4 regions of the Mesorhizobium sp. P2_C4 genome follow, and region 1 is predicted to be linked to each of the others. Evidence: predicted binding sites of a transcription regulator. Region 1 holds the regulator's gene; each other region holds the start of a gene.

Region 1 (7,359 bases):
GCCTGTCCAGATGTTGGCCAGCAGCGCGCTCTGGCGCAGGAACTCGGCGCGCTCGCCGCCGCCGACCCAACAGGTCACGCGGGCCTTGTCCATCGGGCGCAGCAGCGCCGGGCTTTCCGTCAGCGCCTCGGCCTCATCGATTGCCAGCGTCTCGTTCATGCCGGTGCGCATGATCGGCCGCAGATCGTGCACGCCCGAGATCGACACGACATGGCGGATGCGCCGCGCGACATCGGCCGCCAGAGGCGTGGTTGTCGTCGCCATGCGGCTGGCCAGATGTCCACCGGCGGAATGCCCGGTCAACATCAGCGGCCCGTCGACCATCGCCGCCGCTTTGCCAATCGCCACCCCGATTTCCCTGACGATGCCGGCGATGCGTATATCAGGACAGAGCGTGTAGGATGGCATCGCCACGGCATAGCCATGACCAACAGCGCCAGCGGCAAGATGCGACCAGGTGCTCTTGTCGGACTCCATCCAGTAGCCGCCATGGATGAACACAACGAGCCCCTTGGCCTTGGCGGCCGGCAAGAAAAGATCGAGCCGGTTGCGTGGGTAAGCGCCATAGACAATGTCGAGCTGTGCCCTGCCCTTGGCCGACAGAGCATCGCGAACAGCCTGGGCTGGCTCATCCCACGCCGCCGGCCATCGATCGCTGCAGGCGATGTTGACGCCGTTGGCATAGGCGTTGTCCCAGTCGGCAATGTGATGTTCGAGCACCCGGCGCCCTCCCGCTGGCGATGTGGCTTTTGCAGCGTAGCAATGAGCATGGCGGGCGGTACCGTCAATGCTTCGAGGCGAAAACCTTTAGGCTTGAAACAATTTTCGCCAGATGCGATGTTGTCACCTGTCCAGGCAACGCATGCCATGGTCACAAAGCAGGTGGGGACAGAGCCGCGAAATGCTTGGACCGACAGCCCATACCGACACCTTCACGCGCGACAATCTTCCGCCGCAGGACCAATGGCCTGACTTCCTGCTCGACGGCTTTGCCTATCCCGATTTTCTCAATGCCGGGGTCGAACTGACCGACAGGCTGGTCGAAAAAGGCTTTGGCGACCATACGGCGCTGATCGGCAATGGCCGCCGCCGCACCTACAAGGAACTGTCCGACTGGACGAACCGGCTGGCGCATGCGCTGGTCGAGAATTTCGGCGTCAGACCTGGCAACCGCGTGTTGATCCGCTCGGCCAACAATCCGGCAATGGTCGCCTGCTGGTTGGCCGCCACCAAGGCGGGCGCGGTCGTCGTCAACACCATGCCGATGCTGCGCGCCGGCGAACTGGCCAAGATCGTCGACAAGGCGGAAATCACGCTGGCGCTGTGCGATGTCAGGCTGATGGACGAGATGGCGGCTTGCGCCAACGACAGCCAGTTCCTCAAACAGGTCGTGGGCTTCGACGGCACCGCCAATCATGACGCCGAACTCGATCGCGCGGCGCTCGACAAGCCGGTCGTTTTTTCGGCGGTGAAAACCGGCCGCGACGACGTCGCCCTGCTCGGCTTCACTTCCGGCACCACCGGCATGCCGAAGGCGACGATGCATTTTCACCGCGACCTGCTGATCATCGCCGACGCCTATGCGCGCGAAATCCTCCAGGTGACGCCGGACGACATCTTTGTCGGCTCACCACCGCTCGCCTTCACCTTCGGTCTCGGTGGTCTTGCCATCTTCCCACTGCGCTTCGGTGCCGCGGCGACCTTGCTGGAACAGGCGACGCCGCCCAACATGGTCAACATTATCGAGACCTACAGGGCGACCATCTCGTTCACCGCGCCGACCGCCTATCGGGCGATGCTGAAGGCGATGGACGAAGGCGCCGACCTGTCATCGCTGCGCGTTGCCGTTTCGGCCGGCGAAACATTGCCGGCGCCGGTCTTCGAGGAATGGACGAAAAAGACTGGCAAGCCGATCCTCGACGGCATCGGCGCCACCGAAATGCTGCACATTTTTATCTCCAACCGTTTTGATGACATGAAGCCGGCGTCGACCGGCAAACCGGTGGGCGGCTACGAAGCGCGCATCGTCGACGACCAGATGCGCGAGGTGCCGCGCGGCACGACGGGCAGGCTCGCGGTGCGCGGCCCAACAGGCTGCCGCTACATGGCCGATGTCAGGCAGAAGGAGTATGTCCGCGACGGCTGGAACCTCACCGGCGACACTTTTCTGCAGGACGAAGACGGCTTCTTCCACTTTGCCGCCCGCTCTGACGACATGATCGTCAGCGCCGGCTACAACATTGCCGGGCCGGAGGTCGAGGCGGCGCTGCTTTCGCATGCCGACGTCGCCGAATGCGCGGTGATCGGCGCCGAGGACAGCGAACGCGGCCAGATCGTCGAAGCCCATATCGTGCTGGTGCAAGGCGTCGCGGCAAACCAGGAAACCGTCAAACGCCTGCAGGACCACGTCAAGGCGACAATCGCTCCCTACAAATACCCGCGGTCGGTCAAGTTCGTCGACGCGCTGCCCAAGACGCAGACCGGCAAGATCCAGCGTTTTCGGCTGCGCGCGCCGAAAACCGTTTGACGAGACCGGCGCTTCCGATCAAGTGACGGCTGTCTTGACGGCGAAGCGCGCATCCTTCCAGGCGCCGCTGCGCAAGATGTCTTCGAGCACTTCGACCGCGTGCCAGACATCGGCGTAGCCGACATAGAGCGGCGTGAAGCCGAAGCGCATGGTCGACGGCGCGCGGAAATCGCCGATCACACCACACTCGATCAGCGCCCGCATGATCTGGTAGCCATGTTCGTGCATGAATGAAATCTGGCTGCCGCGTTTGGCGCCGTCGCGGGTGCTTTCGAGCGTCAGCCCGTAAGCGCCGCACTTGGCCTCGACGAGTTCGATGAACAGGTCGGCCAGCGCGATGCTCTTGCTTCGCACTGCCGTCATGTCGACATCGTTCCAGATGTCGAGCGCGCCCTTCAGCGTGCGCATCGACAGCACCGGCTGCGTGCCGCACAAAAACCGGCGGATGCCGATGCCCGCGGCATAACCGGGCTCGAAGGCGAAGGGGCGGGCATGGCCCCACCAGCCGGTGAGCGGCTGCTGGATGTCGGCAAGATGGCGCTCGGCCGCATAGATGAAGGCAGGGGCGCCCGGGCCGCCATTCAGATATTTGTAGGTACAGCCGACAGCGAAGTCGGCGTTTGCCTTGTCGAGCTCGACCGGCATCGCGCCGGCGGTGTGGCAAAGATCCCAGACGATCAGCGCCCCGGCGTCCTGGGCCTTGCGCGTTAGCGCCGCCATGTCGCGCAGCTCGCCGGACTTGTAGTTGACGTGGTTGACCAGAACCACGGCGGTGCGTTCGTCGATCAGCTCTTCGATATCAGGCGCGTCGAAACCCGAGAGGCGTAGCTGAGTGTTTTTTCTTGTCGAGAGCACGCCTTCAGCCATGTAGAGGTCGGTCGGAAAACTGTCGCCCTCGGCGACGATGACCGGCCGCTCCGGCCGCATCGCCATCGCGGCATGCAAAAGCTTGTAGATGTTGACCGAGGTCGTGTCGCAGACCACCGTCTGGCCGGCCGAGGCGCCGATCAGGCGCCCGAGCTGGTCGCCGAGTTCGAGCGGCATATCGAACCAGCCGGCCGTGTTCCAGGCGCGGATCAGGTCGTTCGCCCATTCCTCGGTCGCTGCCTTGCGCAATTCATCGAAAGCGGCATGCGAGGCAGCCCCCAGAGAATTGCCGTCGAGATAGATCACCCCTTGCGGCAGCACAAAGCGGTCGCGCATGGCGCGCAACGGATCCGCGGCATCCATCGCCTCGATGGCCACGAGATCGGGAATTCCTGTCATGGTCTGTCTGCTCCCCCAAGATTCGACGCAACGCTGGAACGACGGCATCCATCGGTCACGAGCGCTTTTCCACCACCTGGCATCGCGCGGCAAGGTTCCACCGATGACAAGCTGTCCGACCAGACGTGGAAAACCAGGAGCCAAGCCAACCCAAGGTTGGCGTTTTGACTTCGTTTCGTTCACGGTTCACTAACCAAACCGCCCCGTCGATATGGCTTCAGTTCCGTGTCCTCTTTGCCGGCTGACGGCCGATTCCAATGCCGCCTTGTTGTAACCCAGAGGCGGCAAACGAAAGCAGAATCAAGGCGATGAGGCGCGATCCGGTGAAAGCGGGGCTGCGCCGCTGGCGCAGCGGTATCATTTCCAGAGCCCTAACACATTCATTAAACTTTAAACGGTTGCGGAACACAACTGGAACAGATAGTGTTTGTTCTGGGTTTGTTTTTCCGATTCTGGTTCGAAATCCCTGGGGGCCCGCCATGCTGACGCGCAAGCAACATGAACTTCTGATGTTCATCCATGAGCGGCTGAAGGAGAGCGGCATTCCGCCCTCATTCGACGAGATGAAGGAAGCGCTCGACCTCGCATCCAAATCCGGCATCCACCGGCTGATCACGGCGCTGGAAGAACGCGGCTTCATTCGTCGGCTACCCAATCGCGCTCGCGCCCTGGAAGTGCTGCGCTTGCCGGACTCGATCGCGCCCGGTCTCAATGCGGCCCGTAAATTTTCGCCGAGCGTTATCCAGGGCAGTCTTGGCCAGGGCGGCGGCCTCGGGCGGCAAATCAAGCCAGGACCGTCCCGTATGCCCTCGGCCGGCAATGACGACGACGTGGTCGCCGCCGTGTCGATCCCGGTGATGGGACGCATCGCCGCCGGTGTGCCGATCGACGCCATCCAGCACCAGACGCATTCGATCTCGGTGCCGCCGGACATGATCATGGGCGGCGAGCACTACGCGCTGGAGGTCAAGGGCGATTCGATGATTGAGGCTGGCATTTTCGACGGCGACACGGTCATCATCCGCAATGCCAATACCGCCAGCCCGGGCGAGATCATCGTGGCGCTGGTCGATGACGAGGAAGCGACACTGAAGCGGTTCCGCCGCAAGGGCGCCTCGATCGCCCTCGAAGCCGCCAACCCGGCCTATGAAACACGCATTTTCGGTCCGGACCGGGTCAAGGTGCAAGGCAAGCTGGTCGGGCTGATACGGCGCTACTGAGCCGGCTCGGCGGCTGATCTGTCGGGCTTCTTGTAGGGCGACATGCCCCTCGCCTCGCGCGAGAACTTTCGTTGGACATGCCAGAGGCGGTATGGCTTGTCGACGGCAAAGTCGATCTCCGGCGGCCTGGTTGCCGATTGCGGGTCGAAGAAGATTGCGGCGCTGCCCAGACGGGCAAGCTGCCGCTTGTTGACGACAAGGACCAGCGGATTGCGGCAAGGGTCGTAGGCGGTCGCGTCGTCGATGATGATCAGGGTCGCAAAGGAACAGGCTTTCCACGCCTCCTTGCGGTCTTCGACATAGGCGACGATGGCGCCGGACGGATGCCGTGCAAGGCACAGCCCGGCCTTGCAATAGAAGGGCGACCCCGGCGGCAGCTCAGCCGGGTCGGCGATGTCGAATTGCTCGCCGCTGTCGTCGAATGTCTCGGGCTCGACGATGGTTTCGGATTTTAGGGCGCGCTTCCAATTGTCGGTCGTGAATTCGTTCGAACGCGCCCGGTTGAGGGCCAGCTCACCGCCGCCGATCGGCAGCGCGACCAGACGGGCGTCTTCCGAGATCAGCACATCGGGCGTGCGTGTGTCGGAAATCGTCAACAGTCCGGCGATCGCGAAAGGAAGTGCAGCCAGCCTGAGCCATGTCGTTGCCATGGTGGCGATGATCAGCGCGATGGTTGTCAACAACACCGACTTGAGCGAAATCAACCCGACCGCATCGACCGGCGAGCGCTCCGAGATCCATGCCGACAAGGCAATCATCGCTGTCAGCCCCTTGCCCATGACATAGAGGAACGGCCCGTCGGCGCCGAACGGCATCGCCAACGCACTAAGAACCGCGAAAGGCATGACAACCAGCGAGACGATCGGCATGATGGCCAGATTGGCAAACAGGCTGAGCGGCGACACACGCTGGAAATGCCAGATGGCGAACAGCGCTGTGGCGCTGCCGGCGATAATCGAGGTCATGGCCAGACCGCCCGTCGCCAACAGGAATTTCCGGCTGAGGAAGGCAAGCGGTGAGCGGCGCGGCGGTGGCGACGTCGCCTTACCCGCGCGGTAGTCGGACCAGCCTGCATAGGCGCCGACCAGGGCCGCGGTGGCGGCAAACGACATCTGGAAACTCGGGCCGACCACTTCGTGCGGCGACACCAGGATGACGGCGATGGCCGAGATCGCCAGATTGCGCATGGTGAGTGCCGCCCTGTCGAACAGCACGGCGATCAGCATCACCGCCAGCATGATGAAGCTGCGCTCGGCCGCGACCACGATGCCGGAAAAGACGAGGTAGGCCGCGATCGAAAACAGTGCCGCCGCCGCGGCATATTTCTTCACCGGCCGGCGCGAGGAAAAATCCGGGAACAGGGCAAAGGCGCCGCGCAGCAGCGCCATGATGGTGCCCGCGACCAGCGCCATGTGCAGACCGGAAATGGAGATGATGTGGTAAATGCCGGTGCGCCGCATCGCCTCGTTGATCTCTTCCGGGATGCCGGCGCGCACGCCGACAATCAATGCCGCGGCAATCTCGCCTTCGGCGCCGCCGATTTGGCCGCGAATGTGGTCTGCAATGCTCTCGCGCGCGTTTTCGATGGAGGAAGACAGGCGCGCGCTCAGCGGCGGTGGGCCTCCGGAGGCTACGATTTTCGGATTGCCGAGAAAGAAGCCGCTGGCGCCGATGCCGGTGAAATAACTGTCAAAGGAGAAATCATAGCTTTCGGGCCGCACAGGACCGGTTGGCGGCAACAGCCGGACATAGCCGGTCGCTATCGTGCCGGCGGTCATCCCGGCGGGAATTTCCCGTGCCGAAAGCCTGACGCGCTCGGGCGCATAGCGCAGCTTTGGCCGGGCGGTGGAGATCACGTCGATGGTCAGCCTGACGCGGCCATTCGACATCTCATCGAGGCCAATGACACGTCCGGTCAGTTGCGTCTGGATTTCCGAACCGAGCATCTGCGTTCCCGCGCGCCAGGTTTCGACCTTGGCGGCAAGCACGCCGAGCGCGCACAGCATCACCACGATGAAACACAGATGCGTCCTCGGCCACGACCGTGAGACAACGGCACACAATGCCATCAGCACCACGACGGCAATGGGCTGCGCAAACCCCGGCTCATTGGCCAACGAGAAGTAGAAGGTCACGCCTGCGGCCAGGAAAACCGGCACCAGCAGGAAGGCAACGCCGCGGTCGAGTTCCGTGCCGGCGGCCGAAGCGACGCTGCGGCGGATTGCCGGCCATGACGAACGGCGGACGAGTTTGCGCAGACGGGTGACCGATCCGGGCGTAGCGACCGGTATCGGCGTGGCTTGATCCGGCGGCACGGGCAGGATGCTGGGTCGCAGCTCAGGCAGC
Region 2 (7,359 bases), on a different contig from region 1:
GCACGCCTTGGCGGCTTTGCCCCCGAGGTCGGCTTTTTCGCCTTTGTCGCGGGATCGCTGGCCTTTGCCCTGCTTGGCGCCAATCGCCATCTGTCGTCCGGCGCGGATTCGACCATCACGCCGCTGTTTGCCGGCGGTCTCGCCCTCATCGCCGTTGCCGGTTCGGCGCACTATCTGGCGCTGGCGGCGATGCTGGCGCTGATGGTCGGGCTGCTGGTGGGTTTGAGCGGCATCTTCCGGCTTGGCTGGATCGCCGACCTGCTCTCGGTGCCGGTGACGACAGGGTTTCTGGCCGGCATTTCGGTCCATATCATCGTTTCGCAACTGCCGGGATTGCTCGGCCTGCCGCCCGAAAGCGGTGAGACGCTGCGCCGGGTCGCTGAAATCGCCGCCAATCTCCACCTCACCAACCCGTGGAGCTTGGCGCTTGGCCTTGGCGTGTTCGCCATCGTGTTCGGCGCCGAACGCATCAGCGCCCGCATCCCCGGCGCCCTGATAGGCATGGTGCTGGCCACCGCGGCGGTTGCGGCCTTCGGCCTCAAAGACCAAGGCGTCGAGGTGCTCGGCGCCTTGCCGAACGGACTGCCGCGGGCCAGCATGCCGCTGGTCGGCCTTGACGATGCGCAGGCGCTGCTGCCGTTGGCGCTGCTGATCGCCATCGTCGTCATGGTGCAGACGGCGGCGACCAGCCGCTCCTTCGTCGGCGAGGCGCCCGACATCAACCGCGACTTTGTCGGCGTCGGCGCCGGCAGCATTCTGTGTGGCCTGTTCGGCGCCTTCGCGGTCAATGCCAGCCCGCCGCGCACCGCAATCGTCGCCCAGTCGGGCGGACGTTCGCAGTTTTCAGGCTTGATCGCCGCGGCCATCGTGCTTGTGCTCGGCGCTTTTGGCGGCGGCCTGCTCGCCGATGTCCCGCAGGCGGCATTGGCCGGCGTTCTGATGTTCGTTGCCCAGCACATTTTGCGCTGGAAAGTGTTCGCCAATGTCTACCGGCAGGCACCGATTGAATTCGCGCTGATCCTCATCACCATGGCGGCCATCGTCGTGCTGCCGATCCAGACCGGCGTCGCGACCGGCATCGGCCTGTCGCTGCTGCATGGCATCTGGAGCGCGACACGGACACAACCGATCGAGCTGGAACAGGTTCCCGGCACTTCGGTCTGGTGGCCGCCGGCCAAGCCGGACGCAGGCGAGCAATTGCCCGGCGTGCTCGTCGCGGCGTTTCAGGCGCCGCTGTCCTTCGTCAACGCCGACCTTTTCAAACGCGGCCTTGGCGAGATGATCGACGCCAGAGGCGAAAGCGTGAAGCTGGTCGTGCTGGAAGCCAGCAACATCGTGGAGATCGACTATACCGCGGCACAGGCGCTGATCGACACCATCGCCCACTGCCGCAAGACGGGCGCGATCTTTGCCATAGCGCGCCTGGAATCGCTGCGCGCTCAATCGGCTCTGGCGCGGTTTGGCATTGCCGACCTCGTTGGCCCGCAGCGGATCTTTCACAGCGTCGATGCCGCTATCAAATCACTTGGTCCGGGGAAACAGCAGCAGCAAGAACAGGATGGAGTGCCATGATTGACCCCCGAGAACCCATTGTCACGCCGGTCCCTGTCGAGGACCTTCGGCCGACGCAGATAACAGTCGGCATGAGGGAAGTTGCGTTGAAGCGCCAGATGATCCGGGCGCAGGACGCCAAGCAGAAGACCGGCGCTTTTCTCGGTAAACACATGGTGCCGGTGGTTTTGGGTCCCAAAAATCGTAACTACGTCACCGATCACCATCACCTCGCCCGCGCGCTGCTCGAGGAAGGCGTCAAGGACGTGCTTGTGACCGTGATCAGCGACCTGTCCGCGCTCGACAAGGAAGCGTTTCTTTTCGTGCTCGACAACCGCGGCTGGATGCACCCGTTCGATGAGAACGGTCGGCGCCGCGACTACTCGGCAATTCCCAAGACAATCGGCGAGCTGATCGATGATCCTTACCGCAGCGTAGCGGGCGAACTGCGTCGGATGGGCGGCTTTGCCAAGGACACGACGCCATTCAGCGAATTCATCTGGGCGGATTTCCTGCGTCGGCGCATCCACCGCCATGCCATTGCGAAGAACTTCGACAAGGCGATGAAGGATGCGCTTGCCTTGGCCAGGAGCAAGGATGCTGACTACCTGCCGGGTTGGTGCGGACCGACCGAGGACTGACTTTGCAAGGCCGCAGCCGCGTTCGGCGATGAAACGCGGCATGCCCGATAGGCGCCGGGCGTCGCACCCATCACCTTTCGGAAGCGGCGGTTGAAGGTCGACAGATCGTTGAACCCGGCATCGAAGGCGATCGCCGAAATCGCCTCATCCGATGTTCGCAACCGTACTGCTGCCCGGTGCAGCCGGGTTCGCAAAAGAAACTGGTAGGGGGTCATCCCGGCCACCTGCCGGAACGTCCGCAGGAAATGATAGGGACTGGTAGCCGTTTCGTCGGCAAGCCCGGCAAGCGAAATCGGCCTATCGGCATCGAGTTCGATCCGCCGCACGGCTTCCGCGACCCGTTTCTGGTCGCGGCGGCTCGGCGCCCGGCCAACTGGTGCAGCGCCGGAAGCCGCAGTCAGAGCGGCGCCGGCAATGCGCAGACCAAGTTCCTCGAACGCTTCCAGATCGGCCGTTTCGCGCGCGGCCTCCGCCTCGGCCAGCAGTGATGCCAACGCCGGCAGAGGCGGCAGTCGCGGCATCTCGAAGGCTACCTTTTTCACGCCCGACACGTCGGCTGCGACCTGTTCCAGATAGGCCGGAGAAAAATGGAAGGAGAGGCAGCGGTCGCCGGCACCATGCTCGTGGCCGCATTCGTAGCAGGAACCGGGGTTGCCGAACAGAAGGGCGCCGGGCGCCAGCATCGCCGTGCCCTGGCGTGTGCGGTAGCGGAACGTGCCGTTGGCCACCGCGGCGACGCAGAAATTCTGGTGTTCTTCCTCGAACGGCCTGTCGGCGGCGCTGGCGGTGCAGACCACATCCGCGACGTGCCAGCCTCGTCCCGATGCCAGGATTTGCGTGCTCGCTGTCATGGCCCGAACTATAGCAATTTTTCCCAAGCCCAGAACCCTGCCCGGACCTAACGTCTGCAGTCTCCTGACAGCACGAAGGCAGCAACCATGACCGATTCAACCTCCTTTGCCGAAGCCTTGCACAACGATGGGCCCAATCCCGGCCTGGCTGAAAAGCTCGGCCTTTACGGCCGCTTCGTCGGCGCCTGGACATTCAACGCCACGCGCCGTCTCGAGGACGGCACGGTGCTCAGCGGGCGCGGCGAGGTTCACTTCGGCTGGGTTCTCGAGGGCCGGGCGGTCCAGGATGTGTGGATCCTGCCGGCGCGGGATGCCGGTCCCTCGCCATCGCTTGGCAAATGGACTTTCTACGGCACGACATTGCGCGTCTACGACCCGGGCAATGATGCCTGGCACATCTTCTGGAGCGATCCGCGCAACCAGTATTACAGCCGTCAACTCGGCCGTGCCGAGGGCGATACCATCGTCCAGCAAGGGGTCGACGGCACCGGCTCTGCGGTGCGGTGGAGTTTTTCCCGGATTACCGAGAATTCCTTCCGCTGGCTGGGTGAACGTTCGCATGACGACGGTGCGACATGGCGGCTGGAAGTCGAGTTTCTGGCGCGCCGCACGACCTAAGGCTGACAACCCAACCAATTGTAACAACGGAGAAAACGATGCTCGACCATGTCTCGATCGGTGTTCGCGACGCCAACGCCTCGAAGCGCTTCTACGACGCCGCGCTAAAACCGCTTGGCTATAGCTGTCTCAGCCAGTCGCCGGGCTCATTGGGCTACGGCACTGAGGCGGTGGCACTCTGGGTGAACGAAGCCCCGCGCCCGGTTGCGGCCGACACGGAGTCCGGCCTGCATTTCTGCTTCGCCGCGCCGACGCGTGGCAGCGTCGACGCCTTCCATGCCGGCGCCTTGCGTGAAGGCGGCAGCGACAATGGCGCGCCCGGCCTGCGCGCCGCCTATGGCGAAAATTACTACGCCGCCTTTGTCGTCGACCCCGACGGTTACCGCATCGAGGCCTATTGCGGCGCGGCTGGCTAGTCGGCCGAATTCCCGGGGTTGAGACGGTTTCCTCTGACCCTGCTTTGCTCTACCAATGCAAAGGCCCGGGCATGGCCCGGCGGGAGGGGTCAGAGATGCCGAGCTTCGACAGCCTGTTCAATGCCTTCGTCACCATTCTGGTGACCATCGACCCGCCTGGCCTGGCGCCGCTTTTCCTGGCGGTGACGCGCGGCATGAACCGCGAGGAACGCCAGCAGGTTTCTATCCGCGCCTCGATCATGGGTTTCCTGGTGATGGCGCTGTTTGCCGTCGCCGGCGCATCGATCCTGTCGGTGTTCGGCATCACGCTTCCGGCCTTCCGCGTCGCCGGCGGTTTCCTGCTGTTCTTCATCGCCTTTGAAATGGTCTTCGAGCGCCGGCAGGACCGCAAGGAGAAGATCGGCGACGTCGCCATCACCAAGGACATGATCCACAACATCGCCGCCTTCCCGCTGGCGATCCCGCTGATCGCCGGGCCGGGCGCGATTTCCGCGACGGTCCTGCTCTCCGGCTCGTTTCAGGGTTTTGCAGCACAAGCGGCATTGGTCGGCATCATCTTCGTCTGCCTGGCCATCACTTATCTGGTGTTCGTCTTGTCCGAGCGCATCGACCGAATCCTCGGTCACACCGGCCGCTCGATCCTGACGCGGCTGCTCGGCGTCATCCTGGCAGCACTTGCCGTGCAGTTCGTCGCCGACGGCATCAAGGCGCTGATGGCGGGGTGAACGGCAGTGCCTACTGCCTACTTCACCGCCGTATCAACGACTTCGAAGTCGTGGGTGATTTCGGCTGCCTTGGCCAGCATGGCGGAGGCCGAGCAGTATTTTTCGATCGAGAGGTTGATCGCCCGCTTGACCTTGTCGTGCGAGAGCGCTCTGCCCTTGACGACGAAATGCATGTGGATGCGGGTGAACACTTTTGGGTCGGTTTCCGCCCGGTCGGCGTCGAGTTCGACGACGCAGTCCTCGATCGCCTCGCGACCTTTTTCGAGGATGTGGACGACGTCATAGGCCGAGCAGCCGCCAGTGCCGATCAGCACCAGTTCCATCGGGCTTGGTCCCGGTGTCTTGCCTTCCGGTCCGGCCGCCGTTCCCAGCACCAGCTTGTGGCCGCTGCCGGACTCGCCGACGAAGGTGCGCTCCTCGACCCATTTGACCCGTGCTTTCACTGGACTCTTCCTTGCTAGTGCATGACGCCGATCACTGGCCGAACACGACGGTGTGCATGATGCGCCCCGGCAGCAGCGTGAAAACGCCGGCGCCGATCAGCGCGAAAACATAGAGCTTGATCATGACGCCGCGATGCTTTTCGACGCGATGGGTGTGCGCGTACCACACCGCCAGCGGCACCGTGACCAGCACCAGGATCGACAGCAGATGGATCGGGCTGAACGGGCCGACGAGACGTATCTCTTGTATCCAGAAGCTGGAGACGGCGATGACCAGCATCAGCGTCGCCCAGGCATAGCCGACGACACGATGGCGCGGCGTGCCCTTTGGCAGCGCCAGTTGCGTGGCGCCCGTCACCAATGCGGCAAAGGCCGCAAAGGCATGCCAGGGAATGGGAGGGGGCGCGGCAAGCAGCGGTCCCAGCGACATGGCGCCCTCTCCCGATAAATCTCAGAACGGGATTTCGTCGTCCAGTTCGCGCGACGAACCGCCGCCACCGCCGCTCTTGGCGCCGCCACCACCACGGCTAAAGCTCTCGCCCGGGCCGGACTGGCCGAAATCGGAACCGCGGGCAGCGCCACCGCCTGAGTAACCGCCGACCTGACCGCCCTCGCCTTGCCCGCGTGCGTCGAGCATCTGCAGCTCGCCACGGAATTTCTGCAGCACGACTTCGGTCGTGTACTTGTCGTTGCCGGTCTGATCCTGCCATTTGCGCGTCTGCAACTGGCCCTCGACATAGACCTTCATGCCCTTCTTCAGATACTGCTCAGCCACCTTGGCGAGCTGGTCGTTGAAGATGACGACGTTGTGCCACTCGGTCTTTTCCTTGCGCTCGCCGGAATTCTTGTCACGCCAGCTTTCTGACGTGGCGATGCGGATGTTGACGACCGGTTCGCCCGAATTCAAACGGCGGATTTCAGGGTCTGCCCCCAGGTTGCCCACCAGAATGACCTTGTTGACGCTACCCGCCATGATATTTCTCCGCGCTCATCCGAAACCAGATTTTTGTCGCCGCACCTTACAGGCTACGGACAATCCCCGCCTGCTGTGGCTGCCTTTACCCACAAGGTTTTTGTTCTCTTTTCGTTCTAAGTCGATCAAGGCCGGTTGTCAAGGAATGTCAGCACCAGGTAGTGTCTCAGTTTCAATGGCGGCTGGCGTGTCGGCTACTCTCTGGTCGATGGACGATCTTTGCGAGAAGATGGACGCCGTAGCGCCTAAGCCGGGTCCGCGCGGACCGTACAAAAAGGTGGCTTAAGGCGGCGGAGCTTCGACGGTAATCTTGATCGCGGAATAGTAAGCCGCAACATTGGCAATGTCTTCCTCGCTCAGGCTTTTGACGACCAGCGACATCATTTGACTCTTGCGCTCTCCGGCCTTGTAAACCGTCAGCGCGTGGACGAGATAGTCGTACTTCTGCCCGGCGAGATTGGGCACGTAATTCATTCTTCCGAGGCCATCCTTGCCGTGGCACGATTGGCATCGCTCCATGACTTTCCGGCCGGCGGTGCTGTCGCCTGCAGCCTGCGCAAATGACGAGGTGACCACGAGGGCAGCCAGGCCAAGGACAAGTTTCTTGATCATCGAAGTCCTCCCCTCAGTGTTAAGAGTGATCTTTTAGATCGGACGACAAGGCACCCTACACCCGGCGAGACGGGGTAGCGAATCTTGCATGGTCGAAGATCGGAAATTCAAACTGAGACACTACCCAGCACCAAGGCTCTTTATCCCGGCATTGTCTGGCGTGCCTGCCTTGCGGACAAGTGCCGCGGTCGCCAGCAACGACGCCATGTCGGCAACGGTCTTTTCGACATAGGCCTTGCCGTCGAGCGGCGCCGAGATGTCGCTATGCAGCGCGACGCGCACCGGGTCCATCGGACCACCCTCGAAATCCTCTTACCCAGCACAACAGCTCCGACGCTTGCGCAATAGCGTGGTTCCCCAGCACAATTCGATGTTTCGAGACGCGGATCGAAAGGGCGATCAATGAAAATCGTAGTGCATGAGAAGCAGCCGCTTGAGCGGTGGCGAGCAGGGGTCGAAACCCGGATGCATATTTCCGCCGGCAATGGTGCAGCCCAACTTTGTATTTTTGAACAATGGGTGGAGCCTG
Region 3 (7,359 bases), on a different contig from region 1:
GCGGATGTCGGGTTCCGGCGCTACCTGCTTCGGACTGTTCGAGACCGGCAATGTGGCCAAGCGCGCGGCCGCCGAAATCCGCAGCCGTGAACCGAACTGGTTTGTCGCCGCGACGCGCAGCATCGCATCGGAGGGAGCTGATGGCCAGAATTGACGAGAGCCGCGCCTTTGTTCCGGTGCGCATCGCGGTGCTGACCGTTTCCGATACGCGCAGCCTTGCCGACGACAAATCCGGCCAGACGCTGGCCGATCGCATCACTGAAGCCGGCCATATCCTGGCCGCGCGCGACATCGTCACTGACGACCGGGACAAAATCCGCGACACGGTTTTAGCCTGGTCGCGGGACAAGGATATCGATGTGGTGATCACCACCGGTGGCACCGGCTTCACCGGCCGCGACGTGACGCCGGAGGCACTGGAGCCGATCTTCGAAAAGCGCATGGACGGCTTTTCCGAAGTGTTCCACCGCATCTCCTACGACAAGATCGGCACTTCGACGATCCAAAGCCGGGCTACGGGCGGCGTCGTCAACGCCACCTTCGTCTTCGTGCTGCCGGGCTCGCCCGGCGCCTGCAAGGATGCCTGGGACGGCATTTTGAAGCCACAGCTCGACTACCGGCACATGCCCTGCAACTTCGTCGAGATCATGCCGCGCCTGGATGAGCATCTGCGGCGCGGCAAGTAAGGCGTGTTGATATTCAGGTGATGCCGGCCTGCAAACGACGGCTTTCTGCGCTTCCGGTGCTCACGTACCTTAAGTACGCTCCGCTCCGGTTCTCGAAAACCGTCGTTTTCGGCTCGGCCTGACCAGAATCTCAACACACCTTAATCCGGTTTTAGCGAATGACCGGCTCGCCATGAAAACGCCGGCGCGAGGGTGGTGAAACGCCGAAGCCGACCTCCATCATCAGCCGCGGCGTGCGCGTTGGCACGGTGCCCATGTGGAAGCCAAACGGGTCCTCGACAAAGCCGAGACCCGCCTCGCCGGTCAGCGTGACCGGGCTCTCGTCGCCATAGACGCCGAGCACGTCCCGCGCCGGATGGCCGACGAGCAGCGTCAGCTGATGCTTGAGGGCGCGGCGCTTGTGGCTGCCTCTGACATAGACATGCGGACCGGTGTCGGCATCGACAGGCTTCAGATAGAAGAAGAATTTCAGCATCCGCCAGTCGTCGAGATCGAAATGGTATTTGCCGAGCGAGGCCAGGTTCTTGTCGGCGTCCGAGGCAGCGCCGGTCGGAAAGCTCCACCAGACGCGCGTGGTGATCAGTTTCGCCTGGCCACCGAGATAGCGCGCGGCAATGTCGAGAAGCAGTGGATCGCGCTGGATGGCGAGTGCTGCGTCGCAGTCCAGGATACGTTCGAAAAAGTGGCCGCTGAGCAAGGAGCGGCCGAAGCGTTTTTCGGCCTCGGCATGATCGGCCGGCATGAATTCGAGACGGCGGTCGAAATTGCCGAAGCAAGGCGTGCGCTGCGCAAAGCTGGTGATTTCCTCATGGATCGCCTGCGGCAGGACAAGCCCGGAAAACAACCCATCCGATTTCAACGCGCCAACAACCGCGGCGCGATCGACGCCGGCAAACATCGTATCCCCTGCGTTGCGTGCCGGCCTGGCCGTTTTGGCGCCAAGCCAGTGCAGGCGCCGCCCCGGCATGGTGCGGGCCAGCATGAACATCGGCAGCCAGGCCGGATTCTCGCGAAGATCGGTCAGATAGGTCGGGATCCGCGCGGCTATGCGGCGCAACAGGCTGCCGTTTCGCGCAATTGCCTCCAGGCTGGCGGCGCCGGATTTGTCAGGGCTTGTAAAGGTCATCGGGTCCTCGGGTATGAACGCGGCACCGACGCAGCATCGGTGCTCACCGCTCCGGCATTACCCAAACCCTGATATCCCGCATCGAGGGAATGCTACGCCCGCGTCAGATTTTGTGCAATGCACAATAAAAGTGTGCCCTGCAAAATCTGGTGAGAGGAGGCGTAGGCTCTCACTTCCTCGGCGCCACCCAGATGTCGGCGTTGAGCCGTTTGGTGGCGAGGCCGCGTGCAATGGCCTCGGCGCTGCGCGCGTTTTTCGACAGGGCCGTCGCCTGCCGCTTGCTGATCACCAGCCCTTCGGCCAGCGCCCGGTTTCCCGAAAAGACCCGCGACAGGAACGGTGTGCGGCTGCCGCGAGCGCGTGAGAACCGCGCCGGCATGGTCTGCCTGGCCGTGTGGGCGACGACTTCGTCGATCCAGCCTTCCGCCAACCGCGCGCCCGGTTCCAGCAACAGCAGCCACTCGCCTTTCGCCTGCCTGATGCCGGCCGCAACGCCGCCGCTGACATAATGGCAGCCGGCATGTTCGGCCACCCGGTGCGTCTGGTCGGTGGAACCGGTGTCGCAGACGATGACATCGCGCACCACGCCCTCGACCGCACCGCCGATCAGCGAGGCGAGCGTGCGGGCAAGGCCCTCTTCGTCATCAAGGGTTTCGATCAGGACGGTGAGCATGGTTAGCCGCATAGCGGAAAGCTGCGCTCGGCGCCAGTTTTCGCATCGCGGCATAAAAAGTTCTTGCTTTGTTCTCATCGACAAAATAGGAATAGTTTCATGAACAGAGCGATTCGACAGCCGACCGACAGTCCCTGGGAGAGGGCAAAAATGGAACATATCGTGCGTGCGGACATTGCAGCCTTCGGGGCAGGACGAGCCGAGATGGCCAATGCGATGATCGAGCAGAGCGGCATGCGCGTCCGTCCGGACCGCAATCGCGGCCGCTCGGCCGGCATCAATCCGTCCGGCCGCTTCGAGCCGGTCAGCCGGCATGTCTTCGACGATGGCTGGAATTCACTGGAGGAACTGCCGCCTTTCAAGACCGAGGTGCAGGTCGAAAAGCCGCGCACCATCATCACCCGCAACGAATCGCCGGACATTTCCTTCGACCGTTCGATCAATCCCTATCGCGGCTGCGAGCATGGCTGCGTCTATTGCTTCGCACGGCCGACGCACAGCTTCATGGGCCTGTCGCCGGGGCTGGATTTCGAATCGAAGTTGTTTGCCAAGCCGGATGCGGCACGGTTGCTCGACAAGGAGCTGTCGAAGGACGGCTACCAGCCGCGCACCATTGCCATCGGCACCAACACCGATCCCTACCAGCCGATCGAAAAGCAGTACCGGATCATGCGCGAGATCCTCGAAGTGCTTGAGGCGCGCGGCCATCCGGTCGGCATCGTCACCAAATCCGCTCTGGTGACGCGCGACATCGACATCCTGTCGCGCATGGCCGAGCGCGGTCTGGCCAAGGTGGCGCTGTCGGTAACGACGCTTGACCGCATGCTGGCCAGAACGATGGAGCCACGCGCCTCGACGCCGACCAAGCGGCTGGAGGCGATCAGGCAGCTTTCGGACGCCGGCATTCCAGCCTCCGTCATGGTGGCGCCGATCATCCCCGGCCTCACCGACCAGGAGATGGAGCGCATCCTTGATTCGGCACGCGCTGCCGGCGCACGCGAGGCCGGCTATGTCGTGCTGCGCCTGCCGCTGGAGGTCAGCCCGATCTTCAAGGACTGGCTGCTGCGCCATTATCCCGACCGCTATCGCCATGTGATGTCGCTGATCCGTTCGATGCGCGACGGCAAGGACTACGATTCGGAATGGGGCAAGCGCATGAAAGGTGCTGGCCCCTATGCCTGGCAGATCGGCCGGCGTTTCGAGATCGCCGCCAAGCGGCTTGGCCTCAATGCCGAGCGGCGCACGCTTCGGACCGACCAGTTCGTCGCCGCCGCCAACGCAACCGAGCAATTGATGCTGCTTTAAAAATCATCATCTGCCTGCCCTCGCTGGCCGGCAGATGAAGAAATCCCGTCCGGCCTGTCCCCCGGCCTGCAGACGGTGCCCTCCCGGTCTTGCCCCACCTGACCCTGGAGGGACTTGCGGAGAATCGGAGCCGATGCGAACCTCGCCGCAACATGGCTCGCGCGCGTTCCGATTCTCCGCTTCTTTTCGAAATCGTCGAGAAGCCCGACTTCTCCTTCGAGACGAAGGCGATGGCCGAAGGCCTGTGGCCGGTGGCGGGGATGGACGAGGCCGGTCGCGGACCGCTGGCTGGGCCAGTGGTGGCGGCAGCGGTGATCCTCGATCCCGCCAACATTCCCGAAGGACTAGACGATTCCAAACGGCTCAGCCACCTGCAGCGCGAGGCTCTGTTTCTCAAGATCCTCGGTTCCGCCTTCGGTGTGTCGATGGCCTCGATCAGTGCGGAAGGCATCGACGGCAGCAATATTCTCAAGGCCAGCCTGGAGGCGATGCGCCGCGCGCTGGTCGGCCTGCCCATACAGGCGAAACTGGCGCTGGCCGACGGCCGCGACGTGCCGCCGGGCCTGCCTTGCCTGGGGCGCGCGCTGATCAAGGGCGACCAGCGCTCGCAGTCGATCGCCGCCGCCTCGATCGTTGCCAAGGTGATGCGCGACCGCATGATGTGCGGCTGCGGCAGCCACCACGAGAACTACGGTTTCCAGGTTCATATGGGCTACGCCACCGCCCGCCATCGCACGGCGATCGAAGCGCACGGACCGGTGGCACGGCTGCACCGCGTGTCGTTTGCGCCGTTCCGGCTGGGTGGGGCTGAGGTTGTGGAAGAAGAAAGCTTCGCCGGACTGGACTAGCGCCGACGGCGGTGCTCTCGTCATCCTCGGGCTTGACCCGAGGATCCATGCCGTGACGCTTGCCGAGGAATGCGGCCTATCAGAATTCGGGACAGTCGCAACGCTCGAAGGTCGCGGCATGGATCCTAGGGTCTACGCGCGTCGCTGCGCTCCTTGCTCCGCCCTAGGATGACGAACTGCTAGGCCTGCAAACAAAAAAGCCGCCAGGTTGCCCGGGCGGCTTTCGATGATCCGATCGATGCGATCGTCTAGTTCAGCTTGGACTTCACGTCCTGCAGCGAGGCCTTGAACAGGTCGGCGCCGGCCTTGGCGTCGATCTTGCCGGCGAGCAGGGCGCGGGCGGCTTCGACGGCGATGTCGACAGCGCTGGCGCGCACTTCGGCAACCGCGTCGCGTTCGGCTTGGCCGATCTTCTGCTCGGCAAGTGCTGTGCGCCTGACGACATAGTCCTCGGTCTTCTTGTGTGCCTCGGCGGCAAGCAATTCGGCCTCGCGCTTGGCGGCGGCGACGATGCTTGCTGCCTCCTGCTCGGCTTCCTTGCGCTTGCGCTGGTATTGGCCGAGCAATTGCTGGGCCTCCTCGCGCAGCCGGCGCGCTTCCTCAAGCTCGTTGCTGATCTTGGCGGCGCGGGCGTCGAGCGCCTTGGCGATCAGGCCCGGCACCTTGATGTAGACGGCAATGGCGAGGAAAATGACGAGGGCAACCGTGGCCCAAAGCGTCGCGAGAGATGTGGCGTCCATAATGCGCTCCTCACCGGGCCACGGATTTGACCGCAGCCGCGATCTCGGCCTTGCTGGTCTTGCCGCCGACAAGCGCCTCGACAATGGCCGAAGCCGTATCTTCGGCGATGCTGCCGACTTCCTTCATGGCGTTGGCCTTGATGGAAGCAATGCTGGCCTCGGCCTCACCGAGCTTCTTGTCGAGGGCGACCTCGACCTTCTTGCGCGCGGTGTCGGCTTCCGCCTTGGCCGCGTCGTTGGCCTGCTGGCCGATCGCGTTGGCCTTGGCCTTGGCTTCCGCCAGTTCCTGCTCATAGGCAGCAACGGCGGCGTCAGCCTCGCCCTTCAGCCTGGCGGCATGGTCGAGATCCTGAGAAATGCGATCGTTGCGCACGTCGATGATGCCACCAAGGCGCGGCATCACCACCTTCTTCAGGAACAGGTAGAACAGCCCGAAGGTGATCGCCAGCCACAGAAGCTGCGACGGGAACGTCGCCGGATCGAATGGCGGGAACGCGCCGTGCGCTTCGGCAGGCACACCGGTGCCGGAATGCGTGTCGCCTTCCGTCGCGGCAGGCGCTGTCTCTTGCGCAAAGGCAGATGTCACGAACATGGACTATCCCCGAAATTCAGGCTTGGCCGCAGGATTGCGGCCGGCCTGTCCAATCTTCTCAACGCTTGCCTGAAGGGCTCAGCCGAACAGGGCCAGAAGCGCGATGAGAAGCGAGAAGATGCCCAGAGCTTCGGTCACGGCGAAGCCGAAAATCAGGCGACCGAACTGGCCATCGGCTGCCGACGGATTGCGCAGCGCGCCCGCCAGGTAGCTGCCGAAGATGTTGCCCAGGCCAATGCCCGCGCCACCCATGCCGAGGCAAGCGATGCCGGCGCCGATGTACTTTGCTGCTTCTGCGTCCATTTGTTCAACTCCTTTGGATCTGAAATTCCGTTGCGATTCCATCCGGCACGACTGCCGGAAACTCTTGATCAGTGCCCCGGGTGCAGGGCGTCGTTCAGGTACATGCAGGTCAAGACGGCAAAGACGTAGGCCTGCAGGAAAGCGACCAGCAGTTCCAGCGCCGTCAGCGCCACCGCCATGGCCAACGGCAGGATCGAGCCGGCGATGCCGACAGCGCCGAGCGCGCTCAGGCTGACGACGAACCCCGAGAACACCTTCAGCGTGATGTGGCCGGCCAGCATGTTGGCGAACAGACGAACCGAGAGGCTGACCGGGCGCGAGACGAAGGAAATCACTTCGATCAGCACCACCAGCGGCAGCAGGAAGACAGGAACGCCGTGCGGCACGAACAGTTTGAGGAAGCCGAGGCCGTGCTTCATGAAGCCGTAGACGACCACGGTCCCGATCACCAGGGCGGCGAGGCCGAAGGTGACGATGATATGGCTGGTGACGGTGAAGAAGTAAGGAAAAAGCCCGAGCAGATTGGCGACCAGCACGAACATGAACAGCGAAAACACCAAGGGGAAGAACTTCAGCCCCTGGGTTCCCGCGGCGTCCCTCAGCATGTTCGAGACGAACTCGTAGGCCATTTCCGAAACCGACTGCAGCCGGCCGGGAACCAGGCTGCGGCTCGACGTCGAGAGGTAGAGAAAGGCGGATGCGACGGCCACGGTCGCGAGCATGAACAATGCCGAATTTGTGAAGGAAAGGTCATAGCCGCCGATGTTGATCGGCAGCAGTTTGATGATATGGAACTGGTGGATCGGATCGACCTTGTCAGCAGCCACTTTACATCCCCGTCAAAGCCGCGCGCGGCTTGAGTGTCTTGTTCATTGCGCCGGCAAGCAGCGCCTTCATTCTTTCGGATCGCGCGATTTGTCGCCCTGTCCGAATTCCGCCACGACGCCTGCCGTACGCAGGACATTGAGCACACCGGCGCCAAATCCCAGCAGCAGACCCACGATCAGACCCCATGGCGATGATCCCGCCACACGATCCAGAAACCAGCCAAGGCCCACGCCCACCACTATACCGGCGATAAATTCG
Region 4 (7,359 bases), on a different contig from region 1:
TCACCAGGCGAGCCTGACTAGCCCGCACGCCGGAACGCCGAGGCAAAGACGCGATTGCGGCCACCACGCTTGGCAGCATAGAGCGCCTTGTCGGCAGAGCTGAGCACCTTGTCGAAGCTCAGGCCTTCAGTGCTGCCGAAGGCATATCCGGCGCTGACCGTGCAAGACAGCGGACGGGTCTCGGTTTCGATCCGGCGCGCGGCGAAGGCAGCGCGCACCCGTTCGGCGGCAAATTCCACCTTCTCGGGCAGGGTTCGCTGCAGAACCAATGCGAACTCCTCCCCGCCGATGCGGGCGGCGGCATCGGCCGGGCGAAGATTGTCGGTCAGGTCCTTCGCGAACAGCTTCAGCACCTCATCGCCAGTGGCGTGGCCGAATTCATCATTGATGGCCTTGAAGCCGTCCAGGTCGAACACCACCACCGCCGTAAAGGCGCCCATCTGTGCGGCGCCATGCAGATCGAACAGGGCGCGGCGATTGAGCAGGCCGGTCAGCGGATCGGTCAGGGCATCCCGGCGGTGATGCTGCGCCAGCCGCCCCTGATTGAGCGCCAGCGAAAGGGCGCCGATGCCGGTCATGCAGGCGATAACGACGACGAGGCTCAAATCTTCGGCCCAGTTGCTCGGCGCATGTCCGAGGACAAGCTTGCCGTCCAGCGCCAGAACCATGGCGCACAACGCGAAGGATATGGCGGTGGCCGAGTAGAGCCCAGCTATGCCGATGATTGGGGCGGGGAACTCGGTTCGTCCCTTCCAGTATTCAAAAGCAGTCGCAAACAGCAGCAGGGCTGCAAAGGAATTCTCGAGCATGAAGCCGAGCCCGTCATATCCCAAGGTGATGGGCGGCAGCGTTGCGGCGAGCGAAATGCCGCCACCGAGAAGGATGCTCGGCAAGGGCGATCGGCCCGTCGTAAACTGGCGGGCAGCGCCAAGCATGGTCGAGAACCCGAGCAGAAGCAGGGTGAAGGTGGCGATGCCGAGCACGCGTCCCGGTGTCTCGATATAGGCCTTGTAGGTGAAGACGTCGGCGACGACCAACAACACGCTGACCGCCCATGTCAGCAGGAACTTCTCCGAGCGCGCGGTCAGCCATATGCCGAACAGCGTCAGGCTCAGGCAGGCGGCGGAAAACCCGACTGCCAGGAGGAGTGAGTTGTAGTCGAGCGACATGCCTCGTCCTTGCCCGCGACGGCCCATCCTCTGCGACTTGGCCGGACTGGATTCTTGCAGCAAGGAGGTATCGATAAGGTTACGATGGCGGTGAAGAAGCCGAGATTCCCCTGCTTCAGTCTGTCACCAGCTGCATCGTCAGTCTGTCACGCGTTTCATCAGCGCCATGGCGCCGAATGGCGCCCGCACCTTGCCTTCGGTGATGAAGTAGACGAACACGTCGCGCGGTTTGACCGGTGCGTCGGTCGCAGTATCGGCGCGCCGCAGGTCGGTCGGCACTTTGCCTTCCGCCCAGATCTTTATTCGCGCCGCCCATTCGTCGAGACCTTTCGGCGTGTAGCAATCGGGATTGTCGTCGCTGCCGGTCTGCAGCCGCGCGTAGACGAAATCGCCGGTGACGTCGGCGATATCAGGATATTTGGCGTGGTCGGCATAGACGATCGCCGCCTTGTATTTGCGCGCGAGTGCGGCGAATTCCGGCACGATGAAGCTGTCGTTGCGCACTTCGAGCGCGTGGCGCAGCGCAACGCCGTCCTGCTTTTCCGGCAACAGTTTCAAAAAGGCTTCGAAGTCGTCGGGATCGAACTTTTTCGTCGGTGCGAACTGCCACAGGATTGGCCCGAGCTTTTCACCAAGTGCGGCAACGCCGGATCCCAGAAAGCGCATCATCGATTCACCGGCTTCGCCGAGCACGCGGCGGTTGGTGACGAAGCGGTTGCCTTTCAGGGAATAGACGAACCCGTCCGGCACTTCGCTGGCCCATTTGACGAACGTGGGTTCCTTGAAGCTGGAGTAATAGGTGCCGTTGACCTCGATGCTCGGCACCTGCCGGCTGGCGTAGTTCAGCTGCTTGGCCTTGGACAGCTTGTCGGGATAGAACGACGTGTCCCAAGGCTCAAAAGTCCAGCCGCCCATGCCGGCACGGATTTTTCCCTGACTGCTCATTGCTATCCTCCCAAGTGCTGAAAAAGATCAGGCGTCCACGGCTTTCGCCATGTCGACCAGAGTCCATCCTGGCCGGTATGGATTGGCCCGGCGACCCGTTTCGTGAAAGCCATAGGCTAGATAGAGCGCGATGTTCCGCTCCATGCGCGAATTGGTGTAGAGCCGCACCTCCGGCAAGCCCCATAGCCGCGTCTGCTCATCGGCGAAGTCGAGCAGCGCTATGCCGAGTTTCTTGCCCTGGAAGGCAGGGGAGACGGCGACACTGAAGATCATCGCATGATCGGGATGCCGCTCGAGGACGATCAGCCCGGCCAGCTCGGAGCCGCTCTCCAGCAGCCAGACTTCGCCACGCTCGATGCGCGGCGCATAGTCCTCGGTGACCGGCATCGGCGGCGCGCCGAACAGGGCGGTGTAGTGCCCATAGGCGGCTTGCGTCAGCGAGACGACAGTTTGGAGATCACCGGCAAGCGCTTTTCGGAGTGTCATGCAAAAGCTCTCCAGGCGCCAATCGGTCCGGTCATCACTCCGCCGCTTCGCGCTTGCCTCCGGGGCGCCGCTCCAGCAGCTCCTTGAGGAACTGGCCGGTGTAGCTGCGCTTTTCGCGGACGATCGCTTCCGGCGTACCCTGGGCGACCAGTTCGCCGCCGCCATCGCCGCCCTCAGGGCCGAGGTCGAGCACCCAGTCGGCAGTCTTGATCACCTCGAGGTTGTGCTCGATGACCACCACCGTGTTGCCCTGGTCGACCAGCTCATGCAGCACTTCCAAAAGCTTGGCGACGTCGTGGAAATGCAGGCCGGTAGTCGGCTCATCAAGAATGTAGAGCGTCTTGCCGGTCGCCTTGCGCGACAGTTCCTTGGCCAGCTTGATGCGCTGCGCCTCGCCGCCGGAAAGCGTCGTCGCTTGCTGGCCGATATGGATATAGCCGAGGCCGACCTGCTTCAGCGTCTCCAGCTTGTCGCGCACGCCAGGCACCGCGGCGAAGAAATCGACGCCTTCCTCGACCGTCATGTCCAGCACGTCGGCGATCGACTTGCCCTTGAACACAACGTCGAGCGTTTCGCGGTTGTAGCGCTTGCCGTGACATACGTCGCAGGTGACGTAGACGTCGGGCAAAAAGTGCATCTCGATCTTGATGACGCCATCGCCCTGGCAGGCCTCGCAGCGGCCGCCCTTGACATTGAACGAGAAGCGCCCGGGCTGGTAGCCGCGCGCCTTGGCCTCCGGCAATCCGGCGAACCAATCGCGGATCGGCGTGAAGGCACCGGTATAGGTCGCGGGGTTGGAGCGCGGCGTTCTTCCGATCGGCGACTGGTCGATATCGATGACCTTGTCGAGGAATTCGAGACCCTCGATGCGGTCATGCTCGGCCGGGTGCTCGCGCGAACCCATGATGCGGCGCGACGCCGCCTTGAACAGCGTCTCGATCAGGAAGGTCGACTTGCCACCACCCGACACGCCGGTGACGGCAGTAAACGTGCCCAACGGGATTTCGGCCGTCACGTTCTTCAGATTGTTGCCGCGCGCGCCGACGATCTTCAGGCGACGGTTCTTCTTCGGCTCGCGCCGCACGCCAGGTGTCGCCACTTCGAGTGCGCCCGACAGATATTTGCCGGTGATCGAATTGGGGTTGGCCATCACCTGCTGCGGCGTTCCCTGGGCGATGATCTCGCCGCCATGGATGCCGGCGGCCGGTCCCATGTCGACGACATAGTCGGCATGCAGGATGGCATCCTCGTCATGCTCGACGACGATCACCGTGTTGCCGATGTCGCGCAAATGCTTCAGAGTGTCGAGCAGGCGGGCATTGTCGCGCTGGTGCAGGCCGATCGACGGCTCGTCCAGCACATAGAGCACGCCGGTCAGGCCGGAGCCGATCTGCGACGCCAGCCGAATGCGCTGGCTCTCGCCGCCAGACAGCGTGCCGGAGTTGCGCGATAGCGTCAGATAGTCGAGCCCGACATCGTTGAGGAAGCGCAGCCGCTCGCGGATCTCCTTGAGCACCCGCACCGCGATCTCGTTCTGCTGATCGTTGAGATGGGGCGGTAGGTCGGTGAACCAGCGGTCGGCGCTGCGGATCGACAGTTCGGTGACCTCGCCGATGTGCTTTCCCGCGATCTTCACCGCCAGCGACTCCGGCTTCAGCCGATAGCCTTTGCAGACCGGGCAAGGTGTGGCCGACATGAAGCGCTCGATCTCCTCGCGCATCCAGGCGGATTCGGTCTCTTTCCAGCGCCGCTCGAGATTGGGGATGACGCCCTCGAAGGTCTTGGTCGTCTTGTAGGAGCGCAAGCCGTCATCATACTGAAAAGTGACCTCGCGCTCGCCGGTGCCGCGCAGGATGGCTTCCTTGGCCTCTTCGCTTATATCCCTAAACTTGTCGCCGAGCTTGAAGCCGTAGGCCTTGCCCAGCGCTTCCAGCGTCTGTGAATAATAGGGCGAGGTCGACTTCGCCCACGGGCTGACGGCGCCGTCGCGCAGCGAGACGTTTTCGTCGGGCACGATCAGGCTGGCGTCGATGGCGCGCTGGCTGCCGAGACCGTCGCAGGTCGGGCAGGCGCCGAACGGGTTGTTAAAGGAGAACAGCCTGGGCTCGATCTCGGGAATGGTGAAGCCGGACACCGGGCAGGCGAATTTTTCCGAGAACAGGATGCGCTCATGCGTCTCGTTCTTCGACTTGTTGACCGAATCCTCGCCGGTCTGGCTGGCGTCGAGCGGCTTGTCGGCGAACTCGGCCACCGCCAGGCCTTCGGCCAGCTTCAGCGCGGTTTCGATGGAATCGGCAAGCCGCGTCGCCAGGTCGCCGCGCACGACGATGCGGTCGACGACGACGTCGAGGTCATGCTTGTATTTTTTATCGAGCGCCGGCACATCTGATATCTCGTAGAAGACGCCGTCGACCTTGACGCGCTGAAAGCCCTTCTTCTGCAGCTCCAGCAGTTCCTTGCGGTACTCGCCTTTGCGGCCGCGCACCATCGGCGCCAGGATGAACAGGCGCGTGCCTTCCTCGACCGCCAGCACGCGGTCGACCATCTGGCTGACCGTCTGGCTCTCGATCGGCAGGCCGGTGGCCGGCGAATAAGGAATGCCGACACGCGCGAACAGCAGCCGCATGTAGTCGTAGATTTCGGTGACGGTGCCGACCGTGGAGCGCGGGTTCTTCGACGTCGTCTTCTGCTCGATGGAGATGGCGGGCGACAGGCCGTCGATCTGGTCGACGTCAGGCTTTTGCATCATTTCGAGGAATTGCCGGGCATAGGCCGACAGGCTCTCGACATAGCGGCGCTGTCCCTCGGCATAGATGGTGTCGAAGGCGAGCGACGACTTGCCGGACCCAGACAGGCCGGTCATGACGATCAGGCTGTCACGCGGCAGGTCGAGATCGACATTCTTCAGATTGTGTTCGCGCGCCCCGCGAATGGAAAGATATTTATGGTCGGCCATTGCCGGTCGCCGCCTCAGATCTGGTGTCAGTGGGATCGGCGGGGTTTTCCCGGCCATCCCCTATGTAGGTATTTTTGCCGCCACGTCGAGAGACGCCACAATTCTCGACAAAAGCGTTTAACCGCCTTTCGCCCGAACGGGCAAGCGGAAAGAACAAAGACCGAACACGCTCCTGACAAAGCCTGTGCGGAACCTGACTTGCACGTAACCTCCCGGCGATCACTTTTTTCGGTAATCGGCTATTGAAGGTTGACGTCGCCGAATCAGGGGAGCAGTGTCCAAACGTCAACGAAGCCGGCTGTCTTTCGATGGCCTCGCCGCCCCAAGGCGGCCTGCGAGACGCCGCAGGTATTTGCGATTTGTGCTTCGGATTGACGACAATCGCAACGGACACAGGAGCGGAGCATGACGCCACCGGATAGTCCATTGAGGCTCCACCTATGGCTGGAGCCGCGGCAGGCATAAGTGCCAGGGTTGATTCAAAGTCTTAGAGCGTGCGTTGTGCGTGGAAGCGGACACATGTGGTTCTAACGCCTTCATTCCACCCGACAAACCGTGACCTGCCGTCCCCCACGAAAATCAGAGACTACTAGTCGGATCGTCGGCTGAATGCCGCGAAGCATCCGAAATCAAAGTCGGTATAACACTACCGGCAGGTTGGATCTGGAATCCAAAAAAAGCCCCGACCGTTTGCGGAAGCAACGGCGGGGCTGCTTTTATGGGCGGCAGTGAGTGCTGCACTCTTCCAGTCCTTCACGTGCACTGCTTCCGACGACGTCGCTCGGCCGCAGCACTGTCAATGACGCGGGAGCCCGGTTCTCCCGGCGCCGACATCGATGGCGATGCTGCCGGAAATCCTGACATCGGTATCGCCGATCTTGAACGTGCCGTTCTCGCCGGCGGAGACCGCATCGTCGGGCTCGGGCTGCAGTGCTGGCTTGGCGATGCGATAGTCGCTGGTCACGCCGGGCAGGGCGCCTTTCGGCGACGAGGCCGTGCTGTCCCCGGCAAAAGCCGCGCTGGAGGTTGCAGCGGTGATCGCAATGGCGATGATCAGTCTGTTCAGGCGGAAATGCATCGCAAGACTATAGTGCTGCGATCCAGGCGAAACCAGACCGGCGGCGCCAAAATTGCCTTGGGGTCGACCGGTCCAAATTCCGTTCGTCGGTGCCGGCGCTCTATGCCGCCTGTTTGCGCGTATCAAAAACGTGGTCGACGAGGCCCCAGTCCTTGGCTTCCTTCGCGGTCATGAAGAAATCGCGGTCGAGCGTGCGCTCGACCTCTTCATAGGTGCGGCCGCAATGCTGCGCATAGAGCTCCGTCATGTGCCGCTTGGTGCGCAATATGCCCTCGGCATGGCGCTGGATGTCGGAGGCCTGGCCCTGGAAGCCTCCTAGGGGCTGATGCAGCACGATGCTGGCGTTGGGCAGGGCGATGCGCCGTCCCGGCGTTCCCGCCATCAGCAGGAACGAGGCCATCGAGGCGGCAAAGCCCATGCACACCGTCGACACCGGGCAACTGATATATTGCATCGTGTCGTAGATGGCGAAGCCACTGGTCACCACGCCGCCCGGCGAGTTGATGTAGAGCGAGATCTCCTTGTCGGGATTGTCCGATTCCAATGACAGAAGCTGCGCGCAGACCAGTGCCGACATGCCGTCATTGATCTCGCCATTGACGAAGATGATACGCTCGCGCAGCAGTCGCGAGAAAATGTCGAAGGCGCGTTCGCCGCGGCTCGACTGCTCGATCACCATCGGAACCAGATTGGCAAGGCCGCTCATCTCTTTGTCTCCGTTTATT

Evidence for each region. The regulator LexA, encoded in region 1, represses DNA repair genes until DNA is damaged. The targets are predictions, from matches to a motif close to TGTTCNNNNTGTGTTCNG.
Region 2: AC1DX6_RS23295 (single-stranded DNA-binding protein) is a predicted target of LexA. The motif match lies at 6,320-6,337, and genes of this name have one in related genera.
Region 3: AC1DX6_RS18600 (PA0069 family radical SAM protein) is a predicted target of LexA. The motif match lies at 2,544-2,561, and genes of this name have one in related genera.
Region 4: uvrA (excinuclease ABC subunit UvrA) is a predicted target of LexA. The motif match lies at 5,706-5,723, and genes of this name have one in related genera.

Annotation. Positions count from the first base shown of each region.
Region 1 is NZ_JBFUDT010000003.1:752,286-759,644, forward strand. It holds gene AC1DX6_RS16260 (alpha/beta hydrolase) at 1-720, opposite strand, end outside; gene AC1DX6_RS16265 (benzoate-CoA ligase family protein) at 902-2,527, shown strand; gene kynU (kynureninase) at 2,546-3,793, opposite strand; gene lexA (transcriptional repressor LexA) at 4,273-5,013, shown strand; gene AC1DX6_RS16280 (ComEC/Rec2 family competence protein) at 5,007-7,359, opposite strand, start outside.
Region 2 is NZ_JBFUDT010000006.1:281,834-289,192, reverse strand. It holds gene AC1DX6_RS23335 (SulP family inorganic anion transporter) at 1-1,572, shown strand, start outside; gene AC1DX6_RS23330 (ParB-like protein) at 1,569-2,192, shown strand; gene AC1DX6_RS23325 (helix-turn-helix transcriptional regulator) at 2,156-3,043, opposite strand; gene AC1DX6_RS23320 (hypothetical protein) at 3,131-3,661, shown strand; gene AC1DX6_RS23315 (VOC family protein) at 3,700-4,077, shown strand; gene AC1DX6_RS23310 (MarC family protein) at 4,173-4,802, shown strand; gene AC1DX6_RS23305 (OsmC family protein) at 4,820-5,245, opposite strand; gene AC1DX6_RS23300 (DUF2306 domain-containing protein) at 5,277-5,675, opposite strand; gene AC1DX6_RS23295 (single-stranded DNA-binding protein) at 5,697-6,218, opposite strand; gene AC1DX6_RS23290 (c-type cytochrome) at 6,501-6,830, opposite strand; gene AC1DX6_RS23285 (hypothetical protein) at 6,951-7,121, opposite strand; gene AC1DX6_RS23280 (cupin domain-containing protein) at 7,233-7,359, shown strand, end outside.
Region 3 is NZ_JBFUDT010000004.1:463,473-470,831, reverse strand. It holds gene AC1DX6_RS18620 (4-(cytidine 5'-diphospho)-2-C-methyl-D-erythritol kinase) at 1-154, shown strand, start outside; gene moaB (molybdenum cofactor biosynthesis protein B) at 141-686, shown strand; gene AC1DX6_RS18610 (hypothetical protein) at 838-1,812, opposite strand; gene AC1DX6_RS18605 (glycosyltransferase) at 1,982-2,485, opposite strand; gene AC1DX6_RS18600 (PA0069 family radical SAM protein) at 2,636-3,790, shown strand; gene AC1DX6_RS18595 (ribonuclease HII) at 3,943-4,638, shown strand; gene AC1DX6_RS18590 (F0F1 ATP synthase subunit B) at 4,887-5,378, opposite strand; gene AC1DX6_RS18585 (F0F1 ATP synthase subunit B) at 5,389-5,970, opposite strand; gene AC1DX6_RS18580 (F0F1 ATP synthase subunit C) at 6,049-6,273, opposite strand; gene AC1DX6_RS18575 (F0F1 ATP synthase subunit A) at 6,342-7,100, opposite strand; gene AC1DX6_RS18570 (AtpZ/AtpI family protein) at 7,167-7,359, opposite strand, start outside.
Region 4 is NZ_JBFUDT010000006.1:273,378-280,736, forward strand. It holds gene AC1DX6_RS23240 (GGDEF domain-containing protein) at 18-1,169, opposite strand; gene AC1DX6_RS23245 (DUF72 domain-containing protein) at 1,308-2,114, opposite strand; gene AC1DX6_RS23250 (GNAT family N-acetyltransferase) at 2,142-2,600, opposite strand; gene uvrA (excinuclease ABC subunit UvrA) at 2,635-5,556, opposite strand; gene AC1DX6_RS23260 (hypothetical protein) at 6,353-6,634, opposite strand; gene AC1DX6_RS23265 (ATP-dependent Clp protease proteolytic subunit) at 6,735-7,340, opposite strand.